3 regions of the Brevibacillus sp. MS2.2 genome follow, and region 2 is predicted to be linked to each of the others. Evidence: riboswitches for the same ligand, from Rfam matches in the RefSeq annotation. Region 2 holds a riboswitch; each other region holds the start of a gene.

Region 1 (4,190 bases), on a different contig from region 2:
TGCAAACCGTCCCCGAGTGCATTGCACGCGAACATGGTAAGCGAAATCATGAATCCCGGAAAAAACAGCCGCCACCACTGTCCGCTCAGCATAACAGCCAGCGCGTCGTTGGCCATGGTTCCCCAGCTAGCGGTTGGCGCCTGCACACCCAGCCCAAGAAAGCTGAGAAACGATTCGGCGAAAATCGCGTGCGGGATCGTAAAAGTCAGGTTGACGATGATGACGCCGATCGTATTTGGCAGCAGATGCTTGATGATGATTTTGGCATGCGAGGTACCCAGCTTTTCTGCGGCCAGTACAAACTCCTGACGCTTGATCTGCATGATTTGCCCTCTGACCAGGCGCGCCATGCCGACCCAGCCGGTTAGTGAAAGGGCAATAATGATCGTTGTGAGACCAGGCTCCAGAACCACCATCAGCAGGATTACCACTAGCAGATACGGAATGCTGTATAGAATTTCAGCTAACCGCATCAGGATGTTGTCCACACGGTCTCCCAGCTTGTTCCTCCCTGCCATGTAACCGGATATCCCGCCGATGATTACGCCGATCACTAGGTCAATGGCAGCTGCCGCCACACCAATAAACAAAGAGATTTGACCACCTACCCAGGTACGTGCCCACATGTCCCGACCCAAGTCATCCGTTCCAAACCAGTGCTCGCCCGACAGCGGAAGATTACCCTTCGTCAATGACTGTTCATGCGGGCTATGGGGTACGAGCATCGGTCCGATGATCGAGAGAGTCACCACTGTTGCGAGCAGGAAAAACCCGAGCATGGCCAGCTTGTTGTGGAATACTCGCTGCAATACCTCCTGCCAGTACCCAAGACTGGGACGTTCACGAATTCCTTCGGATAGTCGGTTTCGGTCTACTGGTCGAAACAGGGAGTCTAGTTGTGTTGCCTGATTGGCCATGTCGTTACTTCCCTCCACTCGTCAATCTGATGCGCGGGTCAATCACCCGATACAGCAGGTCGATGATGTACAAAGTAAAAATGAGCACAAAGCTGTAAAACACGGTTGTTCCCAAAATAACGGGGTAATCGCGGTTAAAAATGCTTTCCACGAAGTATTTGCCGAGCCCGGGAATGGCGAAAATCTTTTCTACCACAAAGGTTCCGGTCATCAGGTTGGCAAACAGTGGACCGATAAAGGTAAGAACCGGCAGCATGGCATTGCGCATCCCGTGTCTAATGACAATGGAAAAGGTGCCAAGCCCTTTCGCCTCCGCCGTGCTTATGTATTCCTGTTGCCAAACCTCAAGCATGCTGGCTCGTACGAAACGGGCGATAATGGCAAGCGGACCGATAGCGAGCGCAAGTGTTGGAAGAATCGAGTGTTCCCAGCTCCCCCACGCAGCAACAGGAAGAAGCTCCCATTTGACCGCCAAGTACTTAATCAACAGTGGCGCCAGAATAAAGCTGGGGACGGAGATCCCGATGATGGCTGCAAACATAGACAAGAAATCCAGCGTTCGATTGTGATAGAGTGCCGCTACGATTCCCAGTGTGATTCCACCTGCCAGCGCGACAATAAACGACTGGAGTCCCAGAACAGCCGAGGCGGGAAATCCCTCTGCTATCAAAGTGTTCACATCCCTCGTCTTGGACTGGATAGATGGCCCCAAGTCAAACTGTAGCAAACCTTTCAGATAGAGCAGGTACTGTACCGTGATTGGCTGATCCAGGTTGTACTCCGCCCGCATGTTCTTTACCACTTCTTCTGGAAGCATTTTGGCGTCAGACGCGAACGGGTCACCCGGAATCAGGTGCATGGTCACAAACGTCACCGTGACAATAATCCACAGCGTAGCAATCATGAGAAAGCCACGCTTGACCGCATAATGAAGCACATTGTTTCCTCCTTTGCATAATATAAAGTAAATAGATTGGAATACTACGAATTATAAATACAGAAAACCCCTCTCCGAAAAGAAGAGGGGTAATTGCACGGTTCCCACCTTCTCATCTCGCAGAATAACTCCGCAGGAATTAGCACCGTAAGGTCAATCAGACCAAGGTTGCCGGGTTTCATCGGGCCAGTCCCTCCACCACTCTCGATAAGAATGTTCTATGAAATTTTGTTTCATCGTAAAATTCTTTTTTATCTTATCATTTTACTCGGATATGTCAATGCTGTTCAATGACAATTGATTTTTCTTTATTTTATTTATGAAAAAAGTAAATCTTCACACACGTTTGAATAGGAGGATGTCAGCCCAAATCTTAATCGTGGTGGCTAGGATTAACAAGGCAAGAATCGTTTGGAGAATCCGTGTGTCCAAACGTTTGCTGACCATCGTACCGAGCGGCGCTGCCATGATACTGGCGATTACCATGATTACGGATGGCCACAGCAATATGTCCCCCGCCATCCCTTTCCCTACCGTCGAACCGATGGAAGAAAGAAAGGTAATGGCAAGAGATGAAGCTATTGTAACCCTTGTCGGAATCTTAAGGATGATCAACATGATGGGAACCAAAATAAAAGCGCCAGCTGCCCCGACAATTCCTGAGGCGCCTCCGACAATCAAAGCGGATAATACAGCTGTTGGTTTATGAAAGATAACCTCTGTCTGTTCTCGCTCGTCCATTCGCTTTTTTGGCAGGAACATCAAGATTACAGCAAGGGTGGCCAGGATGGCGTAAACGATATTGATGGCTTCTGCCGAAAGATATTTTCCTCCATATCCCCCAAGCAAGCTCCCGACAATAATTGAACTTCCCATGTACAGTACGAGTTGGTAATGAATAAGCTTATCTTTGCGCAGAGTCCAAACAGCAGCTAGGGTGGCAAAAAATACTTGGACTGCACTTATTCCGGATACCTCGTGAGCTGTGTAAGCAACGAATCCAAGCGCGGGCGGAATGTACAGAAGCATCGGATACTTGATGATGGAGCCCCCGATTCCGACGAGACCAGAGATAAATGATCCCGCGAAACCGATAACAAACAGTGTGATCACAAGGTCGATAGTCATACGCTCACCCTTTGCAACACCTCACTTCGTTTTATCCTCGTTCTACAACTGCCAAGCCGTCTATTTGCCATTTCAAGATTCCGCCGCTCAAATTCATGACATCCTTGAAACCATTTGCCTGAAGAATGCTTGCTCCAATAGCGGATCTGGCACCGGAACGGCACTGTACGAGAAGCGGCTTATCGTGAGGAATTTCCTCCAGCCGCATAGCGAGCGTACCGAGCATGATGTGCTGTGCATCTGGAATGTGCCCTTCCTTCCACTCAGCCAGATTACGTACATCTACTACGTGAACCTCTCCCTTTTTCACTTGTTCGGCAATCTCCAACGGTGTTACCTCTTTGATTGTCTCGAGTGAAGACACTTCACTTTCCAGTAGCTTGCCGCTGTCGATAAAACCTGTGACATGATCAATCCCTACGGAATGCAAGGCTTGCAAAATCTCATCCAGCTCATCTGGGATGGCCAGGATATGAACCGGGCGATCGTAATCGACGATCCAGCCCGCCCAGTTGGCAAATGACTTGTTATAAGGAATGTGAAGTGTTCCCGCCAAATGCCCGTTCGCAAAATTCTGGAAAGGACGTGTATCGACAATCTGTCCGTTTTCCAGCGTTTCCTTTACCGCTTCAAGCGAGTTGAACTCTTGAACAACAGGGAGTTCGTTGAGCAAGGCAGGGCCTTCCTTATTCACGCGTTTCATTACTGCAAAATACGTTGGTGGTTCTGGTTGTCCATCCAGGAGTGCCTGAACGAATTCCTCTTCATTAGAGTGTAACATCGCCCAGTTAAAGAGCTTTTCATAACCAACGGTAGAAGACGGCACGGCCCCCAGTGCTTTCCCGCAAGCACTTCCTGCGCCATGCGCTGGCCATACCTGCATGTAATCCGGCAGTTGCTTGAATTTTTGGAGGGACTGGAACATGGCTCTTGCACCTGATTCGGACGTACCCTTTATTCCCGCCGCTTTTTCGAGCAAGTCCGGTCTGCCGATATCGCCGACAAAGACGAAATCCCCCGTGAAGATCCCGATGGGCCGATCTGCATTCCCTCCAAGGTCTGTCAAAAGGAAGGAGATGCTCTCTGGTGTATGGCCAGGGGTATGCATGACTTCAAATAGCAAGTTCCCGATAAAAAAGCGATCCCCATCGTGGACAAGCTGATGGTTCAACCCTTCCAAGTATTGATATTTCCAATCTTCATCGCCC
Region 2 (4,190 bases):
ATGACCACATCCGCGCCAAGCTCCAATGGCCGCTGGTAATATGGGGTAAGGAACGTATTATCGACTATGACGAGCAAGTTGTGATCCTTCGCGATACGAGAAACTGCTGCAATGTCTGTCACCTTTAAGGTGGGATTGGAGGGACTCTCCAGGTATACCCCTTTCGTTGCCGGTGTAATGGCCGCACGAACAGCTTCTGTATCTGTTGCATCCACGAACGTAACGGAGATGCCCATTCTTGACAATACCTTTGTCAAAAACCGAAACGTGCCACCGTAAACATCCTCCGCCACTACAACATGGTCTCCAGCTGAAAACAACATGAACACGCTGGAAATGGCAGCCATGCCAGATGAGAACGCGAAACCGCGTGCGCCTCCCTCCAGAGACGCAATGGCTTCCTCCAAAGCCTGCCTGGTCGGATTGCCTGATCTGGCATAATCAAATGTACCTGGCTGATCAATATCAGCCTGATGAAACGTGGAAGCCTGATAAATCGGAACCGACGACGCACCTGTGAACGGGTCAATGCAAGTCGAACCGTGGAGGAGCTTGGTTGCAAAATTCATCGTACACTCCCCCCTACGACCAAACTAGCATTCAATGCCTGAAACAAATCGGCTACGACATCATCTGGATGCTCGATGCCAACCGACAGTCGCAACAATCGATCACAAACACCGACATGCTCTCGTACTTCTTGCGGGATATCGGCGTGAGTCTGCGTCGCCGGATACGTACACAATGACTCGACGCCACCCAGACTTTCGGCAAAGGACACGATTTGCAGATTTTGCAGGAACAATCCCACCTGCTCTGCATCACGTACACGGAACGATACCATCCCACTATGCCCAGTCGCTTGATTCACCTGGATCTCATGCCCCGGATGCTCGGGCAAACCTGGATAAAACACCTCCGCAACTGCTGGATGCTCACGCAGCTTTTCCGCTACGATCAAGGCATTGGATTGATGGCGCTCCATCCGCAAAGCCAATGTTTTCATCCCGCGAACGAGCAGCCAACAATCTTGTGGTCCGAGCACAGCACCGATTGAATTGTGCAAAAACCGGATTTTTTCCGACAACTCTTCCCCTTTTGTGACGATGAGTCCAGCCAGCACGTCGTTATGTCCTGCCAAATACTTGGTTGCACTATGTAGGACGATATCTGCGCCAAGCTCTAGTGGGCGTTGACAATACGGGGTTAAGAATGTGTTGTCTACAATCGTCAGGAGCCCGTGCTGCTTCGCCAATTGCGTTACAGCTCGAATATCGGTAATCTGCATGAGTGGATTGGTTGGTGTCTCAACAAAGATAGCCTTTGTATTTGGAAGAAGCGCATTTTTGAGTGCACCAATGTCACGCAAATCCACGTATGAAAACGTCAGACCGTAGCGAGAGAGCACTTGCTCGAACAATCGATAGGTTCCCCCGTACAGATCGAGTGAAACGATCAGATGATCCCCTTGGGAAAACAAGCCCATGACAGTATGAACAGCAGCCATTCCTGAGGCGCAAGCGAATCCTGCATCCCCTGATTCCGCTTCAGCGATAGTCTCCTCCAATATGGTGCGAGTAGGATTAGCTGTGCGCGTATAATCATATCCAGTGCTCTGGCCCAAGGCAGGATGGCGATAAGCCGTTGCATAGTAAACAGGAAAGCTCACCGCCCCTGTTTTTTCGTCTCTGCCTACTCCCGCCTGAATCAACTTTGTTTCCAATTTCATGTCTGTTTCTCTCCCTCCAATAGTGTACGAGGGCATCAAAAAAGCCCTCTTTCCTCTGAAAGAAGGCTTTGTTTACGTCACCGTAAGCAAATCCTTCTCATCTTTCAGAGTTTGATAACTCTGCAGGAATTAGCACCATTATCTCCCTGTTAACATACAGGTGATTGGTTGCCGGGCATCATCGGGCCAGTCCCTCCGCCGCTCTGGATAAGAAGATTGCTATTCAATTCGATTGAACCTAATACTAATGGATCGGCAGGATTCTTGTCAACAATTTATTTCCACCTGTTAATTTGCATCTTTCAAGGCGGTCATAACTTGATTGTCCAGCTTCGCTGCCGCGTTTTTGTCATACGTCTTTTCATATTGTGGTTCTACGGAAATACGGGAACCATAAAACATAATATCACGAACGGCCTCAATTTTGATTTCTGCCATGGCCAGCTTGAGCGGAACACCTTCCAGTCGGTCTGTTTTGACGGTAGCACGACCATTAATGGCAAAAGATGAGCCGGCACCGATTAAATGCAGGACAACTTGCGGTTCCTTCGCAATATTAGCCAAAATACGTGAGCGATTATCCACGGCAAAACGAATCGTATCGGCGCTGACAGCATACGTCCAGGACAAGGAGCTGAGCGATGGTGCCCCTGACTCATGATCTACTGTGCCCAAGGTAACAAAACGCTCCTTTTGCAAGAGCTGGAATAAATCTTCGGAAAGAGATTGGGAAACAGTTTCAGCCATTTCAAAGCCTCCTAACAAACGTTTTGTACGTTCATTTTACCCTTCGCCTAGCGGATAGGCAAACGTTTCCTCTCCACCTTGATTCTGGTTGTCTTTTTCCCTAGACTGGTAGGTAACGATACCGAATGATGGAAGGGGATGGACAGCTTGTCGCCTACAGACCGCCTCATGCAGCAAATTGACCAAGTTCTTGAAGAGCTTCAGGAAGTTCGGAAGGTAAATGAGCGGATGCATAAAATTGCAATGTTCCTGGAAGATATTCGACTAGCAGATGTGATCCAAAATTACACAGCCCCACGCAAGCTGCTCTGGATCAATTTCCTCGCAGGTCTTGCCCGGGGTCTGGGATTGACGATTGGTACTGCTATCGTTTTGGCTTTCCTCGGTTCCCTCTTGACGCAATTTCTATCAATCCCCATTCTAGGGGATTACATCAGACAATTGGTGGAGTACGTCGAGACTTACAAGCAGCGACCTTAACGTTAGAGACTAGTCTCTGTCGTCGTCATGATCTTCGTCGTCATCGTCCTGGTCATTATCGTCATCATGATGTTTGTCGTGCTTTTTCCAATAGCCATACGCGTTGCCATTGGGATGCTTATCTTTCTGCTTCCCTTTTTCTTTTTTCTTTTTGTCATCATCGTCGTCTTCATCCTCGTCTGTTGGCTTCACAGGCTCGACAATGACTTTTGTGCTTAATGCAACGTCAGCTTTCTTAACCAGCTTATCATCTTCATACAATGCGAATTGAATCGATTTGGCGCTAAAGGAACGATTCTTGTAAGACAACGTCAAAGAAAACTCACCTTTGTCATTCGGTTCAATTTCTTTTTTCTGACCGTCTGGAGCGATCACAAACAATTCAGTATCGTCCTTTTTATTCCAGCCGCTTACTGTCCCCTTCACCTGGATGGACTTGGCGGCAGGATTGTTTACAGCAGTTGCCTTGATGGCATATTCGGTCGCTTGATCCTTGTCAGGAGCGTTAACAATTTCTACCTGAACGGATTCGGAATCAACCTTCTTGCCATCCTCGTAAACCTCGATCAAGGCTTTTTGATCTTTTGCTGCTTGTACATCCTTCACTGAAACCGTAAAGCTGCCTACGCCATCCCACAGCTTCTTCACGCTTGCGTCTTTTTTCACGCCATTATAGGTGACAGTTACTTTGTCTGCCCCCTGCTTGACAATTCCTTTTACTTTTAATTCCTTTTTCTTCGCATCCAATACAGACATCGTATGGATGATCATTTCCTTATCTTCTTCTGCTTTTGGAACGATCTTTACCTTTTCGCTATCGACCAGCTTGCTGCCTTCATAGGCACTCACGGTTACATACGGCTCATAGGATGCATCAGGAGCTTCAAAGCTGACTGTGAAAGAGTGCTCGTCGGTTGGAACGACTTCAATGATATCGGAATTCGGCTTTTTCACAACCACCTTGGTGACATCGGAAGTCACAATCCCCTTTATGTACACCTTGTTATTTTCAGTCTTGGCATTTACGCTCACAATTTCTTCATCGTTGTCTGTCAGGCGCACTTCCAGCCAAATATCGCTGTAGTACTCGTTGTAGATACGCTCCCACTCCGCTTTGTTTTCTTCCATAAACGTTTGGAGCTTCGTATTCAAGTTGATTTCTTCTACAATGATGTACAAGTGATCCGCTTGATTTTTCAAGAGCATGTTCAGTGTGGTTGGATCATTTTGGGCA
Region 3 (4,190 bases), on a different contig from region 2:
GTTGACGCCAGTAGGCAGGAGGGTGTTCCATCGTGTGATGCAATTGATCGTAGGTAGCGGCAGCGATTCCCAAGGCAGCTTCGAATAAAGGAGAATACGAGATCTCAACCCGATAGGTCGTTCGTTCACTGCCAATGTTCAAAATTTTCATGTGATCATCCTTCCAAAATTTGTACATAATTATGTATTTTATAAATAACGAATTTGAAATTCAATATTTTTCGAATGAAAATAGAAAAAGAAAAGAAGAATCACAAATCTCTATCCAAAGAGATCATGGTTCTTCCTTCTTCTAAAAGTATGGTTAACCTACCGTAGATAATTGAAACGCACGCTGCAGTGCTTGCTCCAGATCAGAGAGGATATCGTCGATCGATTCTGTGCCGACTGAGAGGCGAATAAGTCCCGGAGTCACTCCGGCTGCTGCTTGCTCTTCTTCCGTCATCTGCTGATGCGTTGTGCTAGCTGGATGAATGATGAGTGACTTGGAGTCCCCGACATTTGCGAGATGGGAGAACAGCTTCACTGATTCGATCAATGTTTTTCCTGCCTCAACGCCACCACGAATTCCAAAGGTCAGGATCGCGCCAGCACCTTTTGGCAAATATTTTTGTGCCAATTCATGCTGGGAGTCAGACTCCAGCCCCGGATAACTCACCCACTCTACGGCAGAGTGATTGGCGAGGAATTGGGCTACTGCCAGGGCGTTCTGGCTATGTCGCTCGATGCGCAGATGCAGGGTTTCTAATCCTTGCAGGAACAAGAAGGAATTGATCGGGGCGACTGCCGCTCCGATATCGCGCTGGAGCTGGACGCGCGCCTTGATAATATAGGCGAGTGGACCGACTGCCTCTGTATAGACAACTCCATGGTAGCTTGGGTCAGGTGTAGTCAGACCTGGGAATTTTCCGTTGTTCCAGTCGAATTTTCCAGAGTCTATGATGATACCGCCAATTGCTGTTCCGTGTCCGCCGATGAATTTGGTGGTGGAGTGCACGACAATATCGGCCCCGTGCTCAAAAGGACGGCATAAAATTGGAGTCGCGAAGGTGTTGTCCACGATCAAAGGTACGCCATTTTCGTGGGCAATATGGGCGATGGCCTCGATATCAGCGACATCAATGCGCGGATTGCCAATCGTCTCGCAAAACACGGCTTTTGTCTTTTCATTGATATAGGTACGGAAATTTTCCGGATTGGATTGATCAGCAAAATGAACCTTGATACCGAGGCGGGGAAGAGTGTGGGCGAACAGATTGTAGGTACCGCCGTAGAGGCTGCTGGAAGCGACGATCTCGTCTCCTGCATGCGCAATATTTAAGATGGCGAATGTAATAGCAGCCTGCCCGGATGCAGTCGCGAGTGCACCAACTCCGCCTTCGAGCAGGGCAACACGCTTTTCAAACACATCCTGGGTCGGATTCATGATACGTGTATAGATGTTCCCAAACTCTTTTAAGCCAAACAGATTGGCTGCATGCTCCGTATCACGGAAAACATAGGAGGTCGTCTGATAGATCGGAACAGCACGTGAGCCTGTTACAGGGTCAACCTCCTGCCCACCGTGGACCGCAAGTGTTTCTGGCTTCCATTGTTGTTGATCGGACATGTCCATCTCTCCTTTTACTATGGGAAATCGGCTAATAAAAAACGGAGCATTCTCCTGAGAAGAAGAAGGCTCCGATCATGCACGGGCTTGTGTTCATCTCTCAGAATCACTGGATTCTGCAGGAATTAGCACCATGCAGCTAGTCTGCTGGTTGCCGGGTTTCGTAGGGCCTGTCCCTCCACCGCTCTTGATGAGAAAAGTTGTTGTCGTAATTGTATGAAAATAAAACCTCGCTGTCAACGCATAATCGTAAGTTATCAGGGAGGTTTTTGTGTATATGTGTATGGAAGGCTTTCACTCATGCCATTAATTTGTAACGCTTTTGCCTCAAGCTGTTCACATCCCGTGATGCTACTGCCGCAGTGAAATAGGAGATAATGGTAGAAAATAGGGAGCATGGATGCATAGTGAAGCCAAGTGCTCTTCGCGTTAGAAAAGTAAAAAAGCGTGTGATATCATGGAGGTGGTTACAACTGATCTGATCGTACATATAGGAGGATAAATAGCGATGAGCCATGGAGTAAAGGAAATGACACCACAAGAGCTGTTGGAAAAGCTGGAAGCCAAAGAGGAACTGCAAGTCATTGATGTACGTGAAGTCGATGAGTGGAATGCAGGTCACATTAAAGAGGCAAAGCTGATCCCACTCGGCTTTTTGCCGCACCGTATCGATGAGCTGGATAAGAACATTCCGATTGTGATGGTTTGCCGTAGTGGTGCCAGAAGCCATAATGCTACAGCGTATTTGAGTGAACAAGGATATGACGTGGCGAATATGGTTGGCGGCATGCTCGCATGGCCAGGTGAAGTGGAACAGTAAGAAGAGATAGAAACAGTGTGAATGCCTCCCGTGTGTAAACAGGAGGCATCTCGCATGGGACAAGCAGGGAGGAAGCAACCCGTGAGTGAAGGAACACAATTGCAGCAGGAATCTGCGATAAAAAAACATTGGTTTCCTGTGTTAGCTGGTATTATCCTTTTGGCTATCGTCGGAGTATTTGGTTATAAGTACATGACAGAAGAGAAGATCGAAGTGTTGAAGCCCATCGCGGACTTCACCTTGGACAACAGTGACGGAACAACCTATACGTTTAATCAAAGTGCTGGCAAGGTACGGCTGGTGGAGTTTATGTTTACCAAGTGCCCGGATATTTGTCCGGCGACTACGTACAACATGGCCAAGCTGCAAGATCAGTTGAAGGAAAAGGGACTGTTCGGAGACAAAGTAGAATTTATCTCTATCTCCTTTGACCCTGATAATGATACGCCGGAAGTCTTGCAGGAGTATGCAGCCAAGTTCAAGGCAGATCAGAGTGGCTGGAAGTTCCTGCGCGGGGACGCTCAGGCTGTAGAAAAAGTGACGAAGGACTTTGGTCTGATGGTCATGAAGCAGCCAGATGGATCTTATGCTCATACGGCTCGCATGTTCCTTGTTGATGGAGATGGAAACATGCGCCGCGCGTACGGGATGGCAGCCGACATGGATATGGAAGTCATGATGAAAGAGATGGAACAGCTCGCTGACTAGTGAGTCTCCTCATAGGAGATGTTTACGACATCTTCTGTCTGATTCACGAATTCAATATGAATGAGTAACGCCCACCTGCGATTGCCTTCTTGAAGCAAGAGCTTAAACGTCTCTTCCGACGTGGTGGGCGTTTTTGGTTTTCGTCCGACATGCAGGTAGTCCACAATTTGAGCGTTTGGATATCGCTTCATCGTTTCCTGCATCGCGAGCCTGCCCCATTTTGCATAGGGAGGCTGGGCATAGGCAGGGAACGGCTGAAAGAGGAGCAGGAAAAGTAAGGTGGAGAGAAGGGGCATCATGTTCCGATGGCGAAATAAGCGACGAGCGGTTTGCACTTGCTGATCCCTCTCCTTTTTGAAATGGTTTTCCATGTATTTTGAAGACTTTTCGGAATATCATTCGTAGAAAATAATGACAATGAAGTGCGGGAGGTTTTCGATGCATTACTTGCTCATCCCCTTATTTGGCGTTCCTGTTTTGGTGGGGGTTCTTGCCGCCATTTTCCAAAAGCCTCCTTTTTGGAAAAAATGGGGACTCACGATTGCTTCAGCCGTATTGATTTACGGAGGCTGCTTCGCCGCGAATGTACATTGGCAAATGAAGTATGGTATTCCGGTGTTACCCACGGAGTCCGACTTGGAGTTATTTTTATACTTTTGTATCCTGTTGGTGTTTGTTTGTATCCTGATGTATATTGTCTTTTTGATCACGATGAGAAAACAGTTTTGGAAAATGAACCTCGTTTTTTTATGCACAGCCTTTGGTATGTTTAGCTTTTTTGCTGCTGCCTTTTTAGGGATGGGCCCCTTTTTGAAAAAAGCGGAGTACGTCACCGTCGTACAAAAAGCAAAAGACCGGTGGAAAGAGGCAAAGATGGACAACGAGAAGCCTATTGATCTCGCCCTCGTATACAGCAGACAAGACTGTACCAAAAATTGTGCCGGGTATCCGTATACAAGTCTGATCCTGGTACGGAATCAATCAGATCAGCCGTTGGAGATTGATTTGAAACTGCGAGTACAAAACAAAAGCGGCACCGTATTAAAAGAAGTC

Evidence for each region. Region 2 has a riboswitch for S-adenosylmethionine ahead of HP568_RS09270 (aminotransferase class I/II-fold pyridoxal phosphate-dependent enzyme). Riboswitches for the same ligand answer to the same signal wherever they lie in the genome.
Region 1: another riboswitch for S-adenosylmethionine. It lies ahead of HP568_RS19495 (ABC transporter permease); the one in region 2 lies ahead of HP568_RS09270 (aminotransferase class I/II-fold pyridoxal phosphate-dependent enzyme).
Region 3: another riboswitch for S-adenosylmethionine. It lies ahead of HP568_RS12735 (homocysteine synthase); the one in region 2 lies ahead of HP568_RS09270 (aminotransferase class I/II-fold pyridoxal phosphate-dependent enzyme).

Annotation. Positions count from the first base shown of each region.
Region 1 is NZ_JABSUZ010000023.1:3,364-7,553, reverse strand. It holds gene HP568_RS19500 (ABC transporter permease) at 1-917, opposite strand, end outside; gene HP568_RS19495 (ABC transporter permease) at 922-1,854, opposite strand; SAM riboswitch class I at 1,964-2,068, opposite strand; gene HP568_RS19490 (sulfite exporter TauE/SafE family protein) at 2,191-2,982, opposite strand; gene HP568_RS19485 (MBL fold metallo-hydrolase) at 3,014-4,190, opposite strand, start outside.
Region 2 is NZ_JABSUZ010000008.1:34,670-38,859, forward strand. It holds gene HP568_RS09265 (trans-sulfuration enzyme family protein) at 1-569, opposite strand, end outside; gene HP568_RS09270 (aminotransferase class I/II-fold pyridoxal phosphate-dependent enzyme) at 566-1,729, opposite strand; SAM riboswitch class I at 1,824-1,943, opposite strand; gene HP568_RS09275 (pyridoxamine 5'-phosphate oxidase family protein) at 2,018-2,476, opposite strand; gene HP568_RS09280 (DUF5665 domain-containing protein) at 2,645-2,956, shown strand; gene HP568_RS09285 (hypothetical protein) at 2,966-4,190, opposite strand, start outside.
Region 3 is NZ_JABSUZ010000011.1:99,349-103,538, forward strand. It holds gene HP568_RS12730 (ArsR/SmtB family transcription factor) at 1-151, opposite strand, end outside; gene HP568_RS12735 (homocysteine synthase) at 305-1,609, opposite strand; SAM riboswitch class I at 1,700-1,806, opposite strand; gene HP568_RS12740 (rhodanese-like domain-containing protein) at 2,118-2,429, shown strand; gene HP568_RS12745 (SCO family protein) at 2,511-3,137, shown strand; gene HP568_RS12750 (YqzG/YhdC family protein) at 3,134-3,508, opposite strand; gene HP568_RS12755 (hypothetical protein) at 3,576-4,190, shown strand, end outside.